One region of the Cellvibrio sp. BR genome, then DNA from elsewhere that is predicted to be linked to it. Evidence: riboswitches for the same ligand, from Rfam matches in the RefSeq annotation. Region 1 holds a riboswitch; the other holds the start of a gene.
What was found. Region 1 has a riboswitch for thiamine pyrophosphate ahead of O59_RS05490 (FAD-dependent oxidoreductase). Riboswitches for the same ligand answer to the same signal wherever they lie in the genome.

Region 1 (7,595 bases):
GCATCGCCATCGCGATTGGCCGGGTTTTGCCTGCGCAAGCCGAGCGTCACAATTTCACTGCGCGATTGAATAACCGATTCGCGCATTAATTGGGGCGATGCATAAAGGGCGGTGCCCAATAAAAAACGACTGGAAAATGTTTCGCCGTAGAGCGTGAAATCTTTTTCAGGTTTGTTGTAGCTCATATCAACCTCCACCAACCGGTTTGACGATATCGATTTGATCGCCATTCAATAATTCGCGCTCAGGGTAAGTCGAGCGAGGTACAAATTCGCCATTAATCGCCACGGCGATTTTAGTGTCGCCATAACCCCATTGTTGTAGGGCAACGCTGAGCAGCACCTTGTCTGCCAGCGTTTTGATTTCGTTGTTTACACTCAGTTCAATGGTCATAAGCTCGTGCTTTTTAGTGGTGATTTAACAGTGCAGAAAAAATCGGCTCCGGTTTTTTAAAAATATGCGCTAGCACATTTTCAACCACGGCCGGTGCGAGTAAATACCCATGGCGAAATAATCCATTAGCGCTGATCAGGCCATCCTGAATATTTACTTTCGGTAAGTTGTCCATAAACGCCGGGCGCAAATTGGTGTCCATTTCGATAATACGCGCCTCGGCAAAGGCGGGTGATAAGGTGTAAAGCGCGCTGCTTAGTTCAAGGCTGGATTGCAGTGTAACCGGTGAGCGATCCTCACTTTCAATTTGTGTTGCGCCGATAATAAAACGATTGCCTGGTTTCGGCACCACATAAAGTTGATAGCGAGGGTGCATTAAACGCACCGGGCGTTGCAGGCGAATCTCACTGGTCTCTACATGCAGGGTCTCACCGCGTACGCCGCGCAATTGTCGCATTTGGGGTTTGGCGCCCAGCCCGCGGCAGTCAATGACTAAATCAAACTCTTCTGCAGTGCCGTTGGCGATGACTTTTCCCGCTGCGACATCGACAGCGGTGTGTTCTCGCACTTTAATCGCGCTATTAATAATGTTATCGCCCAATAGCCGTAGAAATTCACGATTGTGCAGGTGACCTTCTTCTTGCAGAAATAGTCCTTGCTGAAAATTCGGGCTTAAATCCGGCTCTAACGCCTGAATTTGTGTTTGGGTTATTTGTTGATAACTGTTGCAAGCGGGAATGACAAAATGTAATTCGCGGGCGAATTGTTCCAGCTCGCTGGCGTCTTGCGGATGTGCCACGACCAAGCTGCCGTTGCTAAAAAAGAGCGGGTCTGTTGTGGTGCTATCAGTATTGAGTTGATTGGTCCAGCGCGGCCAATGGGTGAGCGCAAATTGGCCCATACGGTAAACGCCTTCATCCGACACCACGGCTTCGCTCAGCGGTGCAACCATGCCTGCCGCCGTAAACGCGGCGGCGCGTTTGCTCTGGGGTTCGCTGGGCGTAAAACTACCGGCTTCAAACAGGGTGACATCAAGCCTGGCTTTGTTTAATTGCCAGGCGAGTAAACGCCCGAGCAAACCGGCACCCGCTATGGCAATAGTTTGTGGGGTGGATGAATGGTGTGCGCTGAGGTTGGCCGCGGATTGTTTGGTCGAAGATTGTGTGGTCATAGTGCCTCTGAGTCGAGGCGGAGAGCGGGCAATAGCCGTGGCTGATGCACCTTGTTCCCTCCGCAGGTATTAGCCTGTTCAGGTTCTACGGATTGGGCCGAACCCATCTCAGCCTTCGTATGGCTCACTCATTAAGTGAGGCACCAAGGCGCTCCGACAAGAAGGTGGCCAATATACTGGCCACGAATTTAGTTCGCAATCTATACGCAGTTTATTTACGGATGGATTGCACGCGACAAATTAATTCGCCGTGCGCAAGGCGGGCACTGATTTCACTGCCGGGAATGACTTGATCGCTGTCGCTAATGACTTTGCGGGTTTGGGTGTCAGTCACCAGCGCATAGCCGCGCTCAAGGGTGCTGAGTGGGCTGAGCGTGTTGAGCATACGCACTGATTCGCCCAAGGCTTGTTTTTTGCGATCAATCAACCGGTGTTGCGCCGTATGCAGCCGTGTTTGGGCGTTTTTAATGCGCTCGGATAATTGTGCGAGTCTGATTTGCGGGTGATGCGCTTGCTGGCGTAGTCGTAGTTGTATCAGCTGGTTTTTGTAGTTCGCCAGTAGCTTATGGATGTGATTTTTGAGGCGCAACTCCAGGTTGTCCAGCCGCTGCGCCTGCTGTTCCAAGCGTTCACGCGGGTGGCGCAAACGCTGACGCAGGTTGTGCAAATGCTTTTGCCATTGCTGCAAGCGGCGCAGCATCGCCTCCTCGAGCAGCACTTCAAAACCGATAAATTTATCCAGCCAATCATCGCCATCGGGCACTAACAGTTCTGCCGCTGCGGATGGTGTGGGTGCACGCAGGTCGGCGACAAAATCGGCGATAGTGAAATCCACTTCGTGGCCGACGCCGCAAACAATAGGCAGTTTGCTGTTGAAAATCGCACGCGCGACACTCTCTTCGTTAAATGACCAAAGATCCTCCATCGAGCCACCACCACGGGTTAGCAGTAGTACATCAAACAAGCCGCAGCGATTGGCTAGATCTATGGCTTTTACGATTTGCGGTGCGGATTCTTTGCCCTGTACCGCAACGGGAATCACGGTGACGGGAATGCCGGGAAAGCGGCGTTCAAGTACGCTGAGAACATCGCGAATTGCGGCGCCTGTCGGCGAAGTGATAACCCCAATGTGTTTGGGCAGCGGAGGCAGGGCTTTTTTGTGTGCCTCGTTAAACAGTCCCTCTTGCGACAGCTTGTGTTTTAGTTCATCAAACGCGCGTTGAAGGGCGCCGCTACCGGCTTCTTCCATGTGTTCGGCAATGATTTGGTAGTCGCCGCGGCCTTCATAAAGGCTGACGCGGGCGCGCAGTAGTACATGTTGCCCCTGCTGTGGTTTAAAGCGCACCAGCATATTGCGGTTGCGGAACATGCAGCAGCGCACTTGGGCTTGCTCGTCTTTCAGGGTGAAATACCAGTGGCCCGAGGAGGGGGTAGATACATTGGAGAGCTCGCCCTCCACCCAGAGCAGCGGTAAGTGGGTTTCCAGCAGTTGACGTGCCTGTCGGTTAAGCTGGCTAACGCTGAAAATCTCGCGTTCAGTGGTTGTTGGGTGCAGGGTATTAGTCATAGGGCGTCATTCTAGGGGAAGGCTTGCGGCGGGTATAGTCTCGATCGTCGCCTTTAAGCTGCCTTACAACACTAGATATTGTGGTTTTTGGTTTACCGGCGGCGCCCAAGTCGCTATACTTCCGCGCTTATTTTTTATCTGCTTGAGGTTGGTTGCTATGTTGCGAATTGCTGAAGAAGCCCTCACCTTTGATGACGTATTATTGGTGCCAGGTTATTCGGATGTCACTCCGAAAGATGTCTCCCTGAAGACTCAGTTGACTCGCAAGATTCAATTAAATATTCCCCTCATCTCCGCCGCCATGGATACCGTGACTGAATCCCGCTTGGCGATTGCCATGGCGCAGGAAGGTGGCATTGGTATTATCCACAAGAACATGTCCATTGAAGCTCAAGCGGCTGAAGTGCGCGCGGTGAAGAAATTCGAAGCCGGTGTGGTGAAAGATCCTATCACTATCGATTCCGCTGCCACTATCCGCGACTTGATCGCGCTGACTCGCAAAAACAATATTTCCGGTGTTCCCGTGCTGCATAACGGCGATTTGGTGGGCATAGTCACCGGTCGCGACGTGCGTTTTGAAACCAATTTGGATGCCAGCGTATCCAGCATCATGACGCCCAAAGAGCAATTGGTTACCGTTAAAGAAGGCTTTACCGCCGAAGAAGTGCGCAACCTGTTGCACAAACATCGCATCGAAAAAGTATTGGTCGTTAACGATAACTTTGAGCTGACTGGCTTGATTACCGTTAAAGACATGAACAAAGCCGAAAAATACCCTACCGCTTGCAAAGACCCTGAAGGTCGTTTGCGTGTTGGTGCGAGTGTAGGCACCAGCCGCGATACCGACGAGCGTGTTGCAGCGCTCGTAGAAGCAGGTGTGGACGTACTGGTGGTAGATACCGCCCACGGCCATTCCAAAAATGTATTGGATCGCGTGCGTTCAATCAAAAGCAAATACCCGGAAGTGCAAGTGATTGGCGGTAATATCGCCACTGGCGCAGCGGCATTGGCGTTGGTTGAAGCGGGTGCGGATGCAGTGAAAGTGGGTATCGGCCCAGGTTCGATTTGTACTACCCGTATCGTAAGCGGTGTTGGTGTGCCGCAAATTTCGGCCATCGCCAATGTAGTTGCCGCACTTGAAGGGACTGGCGTACCTGCCATTGCCGATGGTGGTATTCGCTACTCCGGCGACATTGCCAAAGCCGTGGTTGCCGGTGCCCATGCAGTAATGATGGGCTCCATGTTTGCCGGTACTGAAGAGGCGCCGGGCGAAGTGGAGTTGTTCCAAGGCCGTACTTACAAAGCTTACCGTGGTATGGGCTCCTTGGGAGCTATGGCGCAAACCCAAGGCTCCAGTGACCGCTACTTCCAGGATGCCAGTGCAGGTGCAGAAAAGTTGGTTCCCGAAGGTATTGAGGGTCGTGTGGCATACAAAGGGCCTTTGGCGGCAATCGTGCACCAGTTGATGGGCGGTTTGCGCTCAGCGATGGGTTACACCGGTTGTGCTGACTTGGGTACTATGCGTACCAAGCCCGAATTTGTGCGGGTGACTGCTGCCGGTATGGGCGAGAGCCACGTACACGACGTTCAAATTACTAAAGAAGCGCCTAATTATCCGATTAGCGGTCGTTAATTTACCTCGCTTCAGTGCTATCGCAAAAACTCGGGTTATGCCCGAGTTTTTCATTTAAGCCGAATTCTTTTTTGTTGTTATTTTTCTTATTGAGCAGGAATCAATATGTCTCACGATATCCACGCACAGCGAATTCTTATCCTCGATTTTGGTTCGCAATACACCCAGTTGATTGCACGCCGTGTGCGTGAAATTGGTGTCTTCTCTGAAATTCGTGCTTGGGATATGAGCGAAGAAGAAATTCGCGCTTATAACCCCAAGGGTATTATTTTGGCGGGCAGCCCTGAATCCACCACTGAAGCCGGCTCGCCGCGCGCGCCAGAAGTGGTATTTAATTTAGGTGTACCGGTATTTGGTATTTGTTATGGCATGCAAACCATGGCCATGCAAATGGGTGGTTTGGTTGAAGGTTCCAATATCCGTGAATTTGGCTATGCGCAAATTAAAGTGAATGGTGAATCTTCACTGCTGAAGGATATCAAAGACCATGTTGATCACGACGGCAGTGCACTGCTTGATGTATGGATGAGTCACGGCGACAAAGTTACCAAGATGCCGGAAGGCTTCAGCTTGATGGCATCCACGCCATCCTGCCCGATCGCTGGTATGTACAACGAAGCGAAAAAATTCTACGGCGTGCAGTTCCATCCGGAAGTGACTCATACCTTGCAAGGCAAGCGCATATTTGAACATTTTGTATTGCAAGCTTGCGCCTGCGAACCGCTGTGGACTCCAGCCAATATCGTTGAAGATGCGCTGAAAAAAGTGCGCGAACAAGTTGGCAGCGACAAAGTATTACTTGGCCTTTCCGGCGGTGTGGATTCATCTGTCGTAGCAGCGTTATTGCACAAAGCCATTGGTTCGCAATTAACCTGCGTTTTTGTGGACAACGGTTTGCTGCGCAAAAACGAAGGCGACCAAGTGATGGATATGTTCGCCAAAAATATGGGCGTAACGGTTATCCGTGCGGATGCCCAAGATCAATTTTTAAATAAATTGAAAGGCGAAAATGACCCTGAGAAAAAACGCAAAATTATCGGTGGCACTTTTATTGATGTGTTTGATGCCGAAGCCACCAAACTAAAAGATGTGAAGTGGCTGGCGCAAGGCACGATTTATCCCGATGTGATTGAATCGGCTGCGGCTAAAACGGGTAAAGCGCACGTGATTAAATCGCACCACAATGTGGGCGGTTTACCGGACGATATGGCTTTTAAATTAGTTGAGCCCCTGCGCGAATTATTCAAAGACGAAGTGCGTGCAATTGGTTTGGAATTGGGTTTGCCCTACGACATGGTCTACCGTCATCCATTCCCCGGCCCGGGTTTGGGTGTGCGCATCCTCGGTGAAGTGAAAAAAGAATATGCCGATATCCTGCGTGAAGCGGATGCGATCTTTTTGGAAGAGTTGCACGCCTCTGGTTGGTATCACAAAACCTCACAGGCGTTTGCGGTTTTCTTGCCGGTAAAATCGGTGGGGGTGGTGGGTGATGGTCGTCGTTACGAGTGGGTAATTTCACTGCGTGCGGTGGAAACCGTCGATTTTATGACAGCGCGCTGGGCGCACTTGCCTTACGACTTGTTGGAAAAAGTTTCCGGTCGCATTATCAATGAGATCTCCGGTGTGTCACGCGTTTGTTACGATGTATCGAGCAAACCGCCCGCGACTATTGAATGGGAATAACGATTGAAGGAGTTTTAAATCGCACAGGGACGTGCCTGTTTTTTTATGAATGATGAGGCGCCCGGTTATGCCACAAACACTGAAAGTAAAGCCCCGACATTTTTCACTATTTTGTTGTTCGGTGTTGATGGTTGTTGCCGCAATTCCACTGCAACTTGGTGCGCAAACTCCCGAAACAGTTGTGGCAGAGATTAATCCAGCCATTGCCACGCAACAAACTGACACTACAGAAGCAACAGTTCAAACGACAGCAGTTGAGCCGAGTGTTGCGCCATCCGTTGAGATTTCCACTGCGGTTGCTGGGCCTGCCACTCTTGCGGTAAACGTCGCTGAAAAAAAACAATCTGCATCATCGGTTGCTGAAGTATCTTCACTAAGTGCTGTCTCTTCCGCGCAATCGTCTACTGCTCCTCAGCCGAGTTCTGCAAGTGCTGTTGTCTCGTCGGTTGCATCGGAGACTGCATCTTCAATTGCCGTTGCTACTGCAAGTGCTGCTATGGTTCCCACTTCCGATCTTGCCACTGCAAATAATGAGGGTTCAGCTGCAATTGACCCGGCTGCAGAGGTTATCAATGAAGCCACTGCAGAACCCTTGTCTCTTTCCAAATTTATTTTGGGGCGCGAAGTAAAACCCAATAGTTCGGTGCGTTTGACTTGGAATTCAGAAACCGCTGTGGGTGGTTTCAGTGAGGAAACACCGATTCTGGTAGTGAACGGCGCTACGCCCGGCAAAACACTTTGCCTAACCGGCGCTGTGCATGGCGATGAATTAAATGGAATCGAAATGATTCGCCGGGTGATTTACAGCATAGAGCCAGCTAATTTAACCGGCACGATTATTGGTGTGCCTGTAGCTAACATTATGGGCTTTCGCCGCAACTCCCGCTATTTACCAGATCGCCGCGACTGGAACCGCTATTTTCCTGGCAATACTCATGGCAGCTCCGCATCGCGTTTAGCGCATTCTTTTTTTAGCAACATTATTATGCATTGCGATGCATTGGTAGATATTCACACCGGCTCATTCCATCGTACTAATTTGCCCCAATTGCGCGCTGATCTGGGTGATGAAAATGTTGCAAAGTTGGCGCAAAGTTTTGGTGCTATTGCAGTATTAAATGGTCGCGGCAATCCGAATTCATTGCGTG
Region 2 (7,595 bases), on a different contig from region 1:
TGTTGTGGCGCGCTATGGCGGCTCCTGCTTATGCGAAGCGCTGGGCTGAGCGGTTTGGTTTTTTTTCGCCGTTGGTTACCAATAAAAAAGTAGTGTGGTTACATACTGTTTCAGTAGGGGAATTTTTAGCGGCGCTGCCGTTGATTCGTCGCCTGCAGGCTGATGCGAGTTTGCAGTTAGTGATTACAACTACCACGCCTACCGGTTCGGAACGTGTGCGCAGTGCGTTGGGTGATTCAGTATTTCATGTGTACGCACCTTATGATTTGCCTGACGCTCTTGGGCGATTTTTACGACGGGTAAAACCCGCGTTGTTTTTGGTGATGGAAACAGAGCTTTGGCCGAACACTCTGGCGGCGTGTGCCAAGCGAGCGATTCCTTCATTGCTGATTAATGGGCGCTTGTCTGAAAGGTCGGCGCGCGGTTATGCGCGTTTTTCGGCGTTGACCAAACCAATGTTGGACGATCTCTCATTGGCGTTGATACAAAATACGGTGGACGCGCAGCGGTTTATTGATTTGGGCCTGCCCAAGGCTAAAGCGGTAGTGACTGGCAATATTAAATTTGATTTGTTTTTGGGGGATGAATTGCGCGGTCAGGCGCAACAGTTAAAACAACAATTGTCTGCGCAGGGGCAGCGCCCGGTATTGATCGCGGCCAGTACGCATCAAGGGGAAGATGAAATAATTCTCGACGCATTTGCGCAAGTGCGTGCCAGTAATTCAGCTGCAGCGCAACGGGCGGTATTAGTGTTAGTGCCGCGCCATCCCGAACGTTTTGAGCGGGTGGGGCAGCTGTGCAGTGCTCGTGGTTTTGAGTTGGCTCGCCGCAGTGAACAGCAGTGGTCTGACTCCGCCGATATATTGCTTGGCAATACCATGGGTGAATTGCTCTTAATGTTTGGTGCGAGCGATATGGCGTTTGTGGGTGGCAGCCTGGTGCCTAATGGTGGGCATAATTTTATCGAGCCAGCGGCCTGGGGTTTGCCCTTACTCAGCGGTGAGCATCTGTTTAATTTTGCGGAGGTGGCGAGTTTAATGACGGAGGCTGGCGCATTAGTGCGAGTTAGTTCGGCAGCGCAGTTAGCACAGGCGTTTTTGCAATTGATTGATGATAAATCCGAGCGCGAGTGGCGCGGTGCGGCAGCTTTAAATGTTGCCTTGGATAACCGTGGCGCCCTGGATAAAACCTGTTCTCTTATTCAACGCTATATTGAGTAGGGCGGCAGCGCGACGTATGGCGCTGATAAAACATAGGTTCGATAAAAACAAAAATGCCAGGCAAAAACCTGGCATTTTTTTTGGAGCATTTGTACTCGGGCAGGCTTAGTTTTCGTATTGGCTACGGTTTACTAATGCGTCGTCTAACAGCCACTTATCAATTTCTTGCACGTCAGCAGGCGTGAGCATACCGGCTACTTCGCGCAATTTAATGGTATTGATTACGTAGGTGTAGAGCGCATCGGAATAGTTGCGGCGCGCTTGATAAAGGTTGCGCTGGGCGAGCAATACTTCTACCAGGTTGCGAGTTCCCACTTCATAACCGGATTGGGTTGCTTCCAGTGCAGATTGGTTGGAGACAATCGCCTGCTTGCGTGCCTGAACGTTGGCGACATCGGTTTCTACTGACAAGTGCAGGGCACGAGTGTTTTGAATCACGTTGCGCTGGGTACTGTTGTAAAGCTCTTGTGCCTGGGTGTATTGCGCATAGGCTTGACGGCTGCGGCCAGAGGTTGCGCCTCCACTATATATAGGTACATCAAGACGCAGTGAAATGGTTGTTCCATTTCTGCTGATGTCACTTGGCCCACCGGTTTGCCCACCATTATCGCTGTCCGATTCGCTATCGGAATAACCCAGGTTAGCGCCCAATGTTGGCAAATGGCCCGATTTGTTGGCTTTGGCAAATTGCAACGATGCATCAGCTTGTAGCTTGGACGCTTTCAGGTTGTAGTTGTTCTGTAACGAGAACTCAACCCAGTCGGCGCGGTTAGCGGGTGTAGGTGCAACGACCGGGAACTTAGGAGATAGGGGAGCAACCTGGTCTTCCGGTTTACCGGTCAGTACTTCAAGTGCTTCGTAATTGATACTTAAGTTGCCGCGTGCAACCAATGTGGCTGCGCGTGCGCTGTCAAAAGCAGCTTGGGCTTCGTGCACTTCAGTGATTGCGGTCAAGCCCACATCAAAACGCTGTTTGGTTTGCTCCAGCTGTTTAGCCAAGGCTTTTTCTTCTGCGATGGTTGCTTCCAGGGTTTCTACTGAACGCAATACATTGAAGTAGGCTTCTGCCACGCGCACAATCAGGCTTTGTTGGTCGGCACCGTATTGCGCTTCGGCTTGTTCACTCAGCTTCCCACCTTGTTTGTAGCTGTACCAGTAGGACATGTTGAACAAGGGTTGGCTCAGCGAGACTTCCCAGCTTTTACCATCGGTATCATTTTTGAGGCTGGTATTGGTCAGATTGTCAGTGGTTTCGATATCGGAGTTCGAGATCTGGGCGTTGGCATTGATCTGCGGCAACAAATTGGAGCGGGCGATAGTTTTATTTTCAAGGCCTGCTTCATATTTAGCTCTGTCGGCTTTTAATTGGGCGTCATTTTGCAGTGCGAGTTCGTACACATCCAGCAGGCTATTGGCGCTGGCAGTAAAAGGCGTTAGCGAAAACAGGCTAACGAGTAAGTAGAGCTTGGTCTTTTTCATAGAGGTTTCCAAAGTCCAGAGTTTAAGAATTCCAGTTCAGCATCCGCAGTATTTATTGCCTGAGGGCGCAATTAAAAACGGATGTAAGCACAAATATACAAGTTGCGTGGAGTTTAGCCGCTTGCTGTCTTGGGGTCGAGAAATGAACAAGGGTTCAGTGGTTAAAAAGGGTAAAACGTTAGTGCCGCAACAGGAAGTTACAAATGTAAGCGGGGTTCCTGTGTTTACCTTTCTAAACCTGCCGGACGCTATATTGGCGAGTTCAATTAGCCCAAGTAATTCCTTAGATGCAATAAAACAGCATACAGATTCACTGTTCGCAAAATTGTTAGTTTGTGTTTATACCGTTGGTAGGTCCTAAATAGGTCATTTTTGGCGAATATCACCTCTTACGCAGAATGTTTGATTGCTTCGCCGCAGGCCAACTTTTATCATGCGCGCCCATTTGCACTGTGCCGGGTTTGGGTAAAACCCTCCTTCATGCCGGGCCGAATCGTTACTTGTCAGTTACAAGTCCTTCGATACGATGTTGGTCTGTTGCCTTGCTGCCGATTTTTTAACTACCAAAAGGGTCTTTTATGACTATGTCCATTGAAATCGTATTGGTGATCTTTGCCGTACTCGCCCTGCTTGGGGTGGTGTTCGAGGAAGTTATCCATATCAATAAAGCCAAAACTACTTTGTTTTTCGGCAGCTTGTCGTGGTTGGTGATGTTCATGTTTGCCGGTGATCACGCACACCAGGAAGTGATGCTGGAAAAGCTGAATCACAACCTGTTGGAGATTGCGACACTGTGGTTGTTCCTTATGGCGACCATGACTTTTGTTGCTTACCTCAATGCCAAGGGAATAGTGCAGTCCGTCGTGCAGCGCCTGTGCCCCGCACAGATGAGCACCCGCAGTTTGATGATATTGGTAGCCTTGTTTGCCATGACACTGTCAATGGTGTGCGACAACGTGACCGCAACCTTGGTAACGCTCGGCTTGGTGCATGCTTTTGATGTGGATCAGCGCACGCGCATCAAACTCGCGGTGTTGGTTGTTTTTGCGGTTAACTCTGGTGGTGTTGCCTTGATCACCGGCGATGTCACCACGCTGATGATCTTCCTCTCCGGCCATGTGACAATGCCGCAACTATTACTGCTTTGGGTTCCGGCGATTGTAGGGGTCATGGTATTAGCGGGATTGATGTTCCCTGGTGTGTCCGGCCAAGTTGCTACAGAAAAAGATGCCCGCACCTTTACTGGCATGGATTGGGCGATTGTCGGCACCTTCTTCAGCACCATTGCCTGCACCATGTTATTCAACTTTTTCTTTGGTGTGCCGCCGGTACTGACCTTTTTGGTGGGGCTGTCAATTATGTTCTTTATTGGCCATTTTATGGACATGGACCCGGAAGAAACGCGTATTTTGGAATATGTACGTCAAATCGAATATGAAACCCTGTTGTTCTTTCTCGGGATTTTGTTATTGGTCGGTATGCTCAAAGAAATTGGCACCCTGGATTTGCTCACCAATTTCTATGCCCAGTTGGCTCCGCAATACGCCAACTACTTGATGGGCTTGTTCTCCGCCATGATCGATAACGTGCCCCTGACCGCAGCGCTTCTCAAATCGGAGCCCGTGTTGCAAACACCCGAATGGTTGGCGTTGACCTATGGCGTAGGTGTGGGTGGTTCATTGTTGGCAATTGGCTCTGCGGCGGGAATTATCGCTATGAGCAAAGTGAAAGGGCTAACCTTTGGTGCATTCTTGCGCTATACCCCCTTTGTATTTATTGCGTATACCTGTGGTTATGTAGTCGCTTTGACATTGGCCAATGTAGTATTTGGTTGATCGCCAGGAGCGGTGCTGAAAAACCGGAGCTTTGACTCCGGTTTTTTTATGGGCGATCGAAAACCCGCAAGGGGTAAAAAGGGTGCGAATTTACACACAATTTATAAAGTTATTTCACGCCAGCTGTCAGCATCCGCACATTCTTTGCTTTAACATTTTTTCACTTTTCTGCGGAGCACTTATGTCGTCATTGGATATCGCCAAGCTCGACCTCATGTATGTCGGGATCATTATTTTTACCGGGCTGTTAGGCGGTGTGATCGCCAAAAAAATAAAGGTACCCGACATAGTCCTTTTTTTGCTCATCGGGATTGGTTTGGGGCCCACCATCGGCGGGGTATTGCATGTGCCAGCTGACTCAACGATGAATCAGCTAATTCTCACCATCGGCGCTTGTTATCTGCTGTTTGAAGGCGGGGCAACGCTGCGTTTTGCTGTGTTAAAAGAAATATGGATTTCATTAGCGGTGATCGCTACCTTCGGTGTATTAATTACCGGGGCGATCATTACCTACGCCGGCGTCTGGTTGGGCATTCCTATTGGTGTTGCACTGGTGTTAGGGGCGTTGACGGCATCCACTGACCCCGCCACTCTGGTACCGATTTTCAAACAAGTCCCGATTAAAGATCGGGTATCACAAACGGTTATGAGCGAGTCAGCGCTCAATGATGCCATGGGTGCGATTGCGACATTTGCAGTGGTGGCTTATGTGATGGGAACCGGCGAGGGGTTTAGCTTGACTCACTCCCTGGGGGAGCTGGCGTATGAGGCTGGCATGGGCTTGGTGTTAGGGGCGATTGTTGGCTACAGCGCCGCGTTTTTAATGGCGCACAACAGTTTTGGTATTTTTCGCGAAGTGACGCCATTTGTGATTATCCTGGCAGTTATCACCGTCTATTTGCTGGCCGACAAAATCGGTGCCTCCGGTTTTATGGCGGTATTTACCTGCGGTGTGATGATCGGCAACAAAGAGACATTTAATTTGCCGCTCGATGATCATGAACACGAGTATCTGGAAGATTATGTGGGTAATACCGCGCTATTAATGCGTATGTTTATCTTTATCCTGCTGGGCTCGCAGGTAGATTTCCACTTGCTCAAAGAATACTTGGGTGTTGGTCTGGTCCTGTTGTTTATTTTTATCTTTATCGCCCGTCCCCTGACGGTATTTATTTGCGCAGGCCCTGACCGTCGTGCCAAGTGGACATGGAAAGAGTTGGTATTTATGAGTTGGACCCGTGAAACCGGGGTAATCCCGGCAGCGCTGGTGGGTATTCTGGCTGGCATGAAGGTGCCGGGTATCGATGTGGTCGGTGCAATCACCTTTATCTTTATTCTGGGCACCATTTTGATCCAGGCTCCAACCACTGCACTGTTGGCAGGGAAATTGGGCTTATTGAAATCCCAGGAAAAATAACCTCACCGGTAGGGGCGCAGCAAGCGGCGTCCCTACCTTTACTCTGCCGCTTAACTCCAATAGACTGCGGTTTTCTTGTCGGGGTGCTTTTTGTTCGCTGTATGCGGGCAACGAGGCTGAGATATACCCGCCGACCTGATCCGGTTAGTACCGGCGTAGGGAACGAGAGCCTCCAGTTTTTGCATGCCTATTAAGTGTGCCTTGGTTATTTCTCTCCTTTCCGCGCTTTACTGTTTTTACTCATTGCGGAAATTTAATGAACCCTCACCTGCAGACCCCTATAGCCCTGACCATTGCTGGTAGCGACAGCGGCGGTGGTGCCGGTATTCAAGCGGATCTAAAAACCTTTTCCGCGCTGGGAGTATTTGGTACCAGTGCCATCACCTCGCTCACTGCGCAAAATACTATGGGGGTGCAAGGTGTATTGCCTATTCCTCCGGCGTTTGTGCAGCAGCAAATTCATTCGGTATTGAGTGATATCAATGTCGGTGCGATCAAAAGTGGCATGTTGGCAACAGCGGAAATTATTGCAGCAGTGGCTGAATCCCTGAGTGCTTACCCACAAATTCCTTTTGTACTGGATCCGGTAATGGTCGCCACCAGTGGCGATAGATTATTGGCAGAAGATGCAATCCACACGTTGATTGGAACATTGCTACCACTCGCTACGCTGGTTACTCCAAATTTGCATGAAGCGGCGGTATTGTTGAATACGCGCATGGCGCAAAATCGTGAGCAGATGCAATTGCAAGGTGAACAAATTATCGCTTTGGGCGCACGCGCGGTATTGATGAAGGGCGGTCACATCGATGGTGAGGAAGCAACCGATTTATTAATTACCCCGACGGGCGTTGAAGCTTTTTCTGCGCCGCGGCTAGCCACTAAAAATACCCACGGAACCGGTTGTACTTTGGCATCGGCAATTGCCGCTGGTTTGGCCAAACAATTATCACTCAGTGACTCGGTGAAACAGGCAAAACAGTATTTACATCAAGCACTAGTGCATTCAGAAAAATTGCACATAGGGCAGGGCTCAGGCCCGGTTCATCACTTTTATTCTTTTTATTAATTCACGTTCTATTATCCCGATTTTGTTTAAATACCTGATTAAGACAAGGCCACTATTATGAATACCAGCGTCGAAAAAATTCTCAGCCAAACCGCCGAAGTCGATAAAGCTTCGGTACAGCCCTTTACTGGCTCACAAAAAATTTATGTGCAGGGTTCGCGCGCGGATATTCAAGTGCCCATGCGTGAGATTACGCTCGCTGATACTCCGACTGATTTTGGCGGCGAGAAGAATCCACCGGTACGTGTCTACGACACTTCCGGCCCTTACACCGATCCTAACGTAAAAATTGATTTGCGCACCGGTTTGGGCGATGTGCGCACCGCCTGGATTGAAGAGCGCAATGACACTGAGGTATTGGAAGACAGTCACTCTGAATTTACCAATGCACGTCTGAACGACCCTAAATTGGCGAGCCTGCGTTTCAATCTCACCCGTAAACCGCGCCGCGCCAAACCGGGCATGAACGTATCGCAAATGCATTACGCCAAAAAAGGGATCATTACCCCGGAGATGGAATATATCGCCATCCGCGAAAATATGGCGCTGGCACAAGCGCGTGAATTGAGTGTAGA

Region 2: linked by a shared signal. The riboswitch ahead of thiD (bifunctional hydroxymethylpyrimidine kinase/phosphomethylpyrimidine kinase) and the one ahead of O59_RS05490 (FAD-dependent oxidoreductase) in region 1 are both predicted to bind thiamine pyrophosphate.

The regions. Positions count from the first base shown of each region.
Region 1 covers NZ_JH668201.1:55,632-63,226, forward strand. The annotation lists gene O59_RS05480 (thiazole synthase) at 1-185, opposite strand, end outside; gene thiS (sulfur carrier protein ThiS) at 187-393, opposite strand; gene O59_RS05490 (FAD-dependent oxidoreductase) at 407-1,564, opposite strand; TPP riboswitch at 1,603-1,730, opposite strand; gene xseA (exodeoxyribonuclease VII large subunit) at 1,776-3,131, opposite strand; gene guaB (IMP dehydrogenase) at 3,289-4,764, shown strand; gene guaA (glutamine-hydrolyzing GMP synthase) at 4,870-6,447, shown strand; gene O59_RS05510 (succinylglutamate desuccinylase/aspartoacylase family protein) at 6,515-7,595, shown strand, end outside.
Region 2 covers NZ_JH668202.1:427,483-435,077, reverse strand. The annotation lists gene waaA (lipid IV(A) 3-deoxy-D-manno-octulosonic acid transferase) at 1-1,220, shown strand, start outside; gene O59_RS12160 (TolC family outer membrane protein) at 1,326-2,699, opposite strand; gene nhaD (sodium:proton antiporter NhaD) at 3,278-4,534, shown strand; gene O59_RS12150 (sodium:proton antiporter) at 4,716-5,951, shown strand; TPP riboswitch at 6,021-6,130, shown strand; gene thiD (bifunctional hydroxymethylpyrimidine kinase/phosphomethylpyrimidine kinase) at 6,208-7,020, shown strand; gene thiC (phosphomethylpyrimidine synthase ThiC) at 7,078-7,595, shown strand, end outside.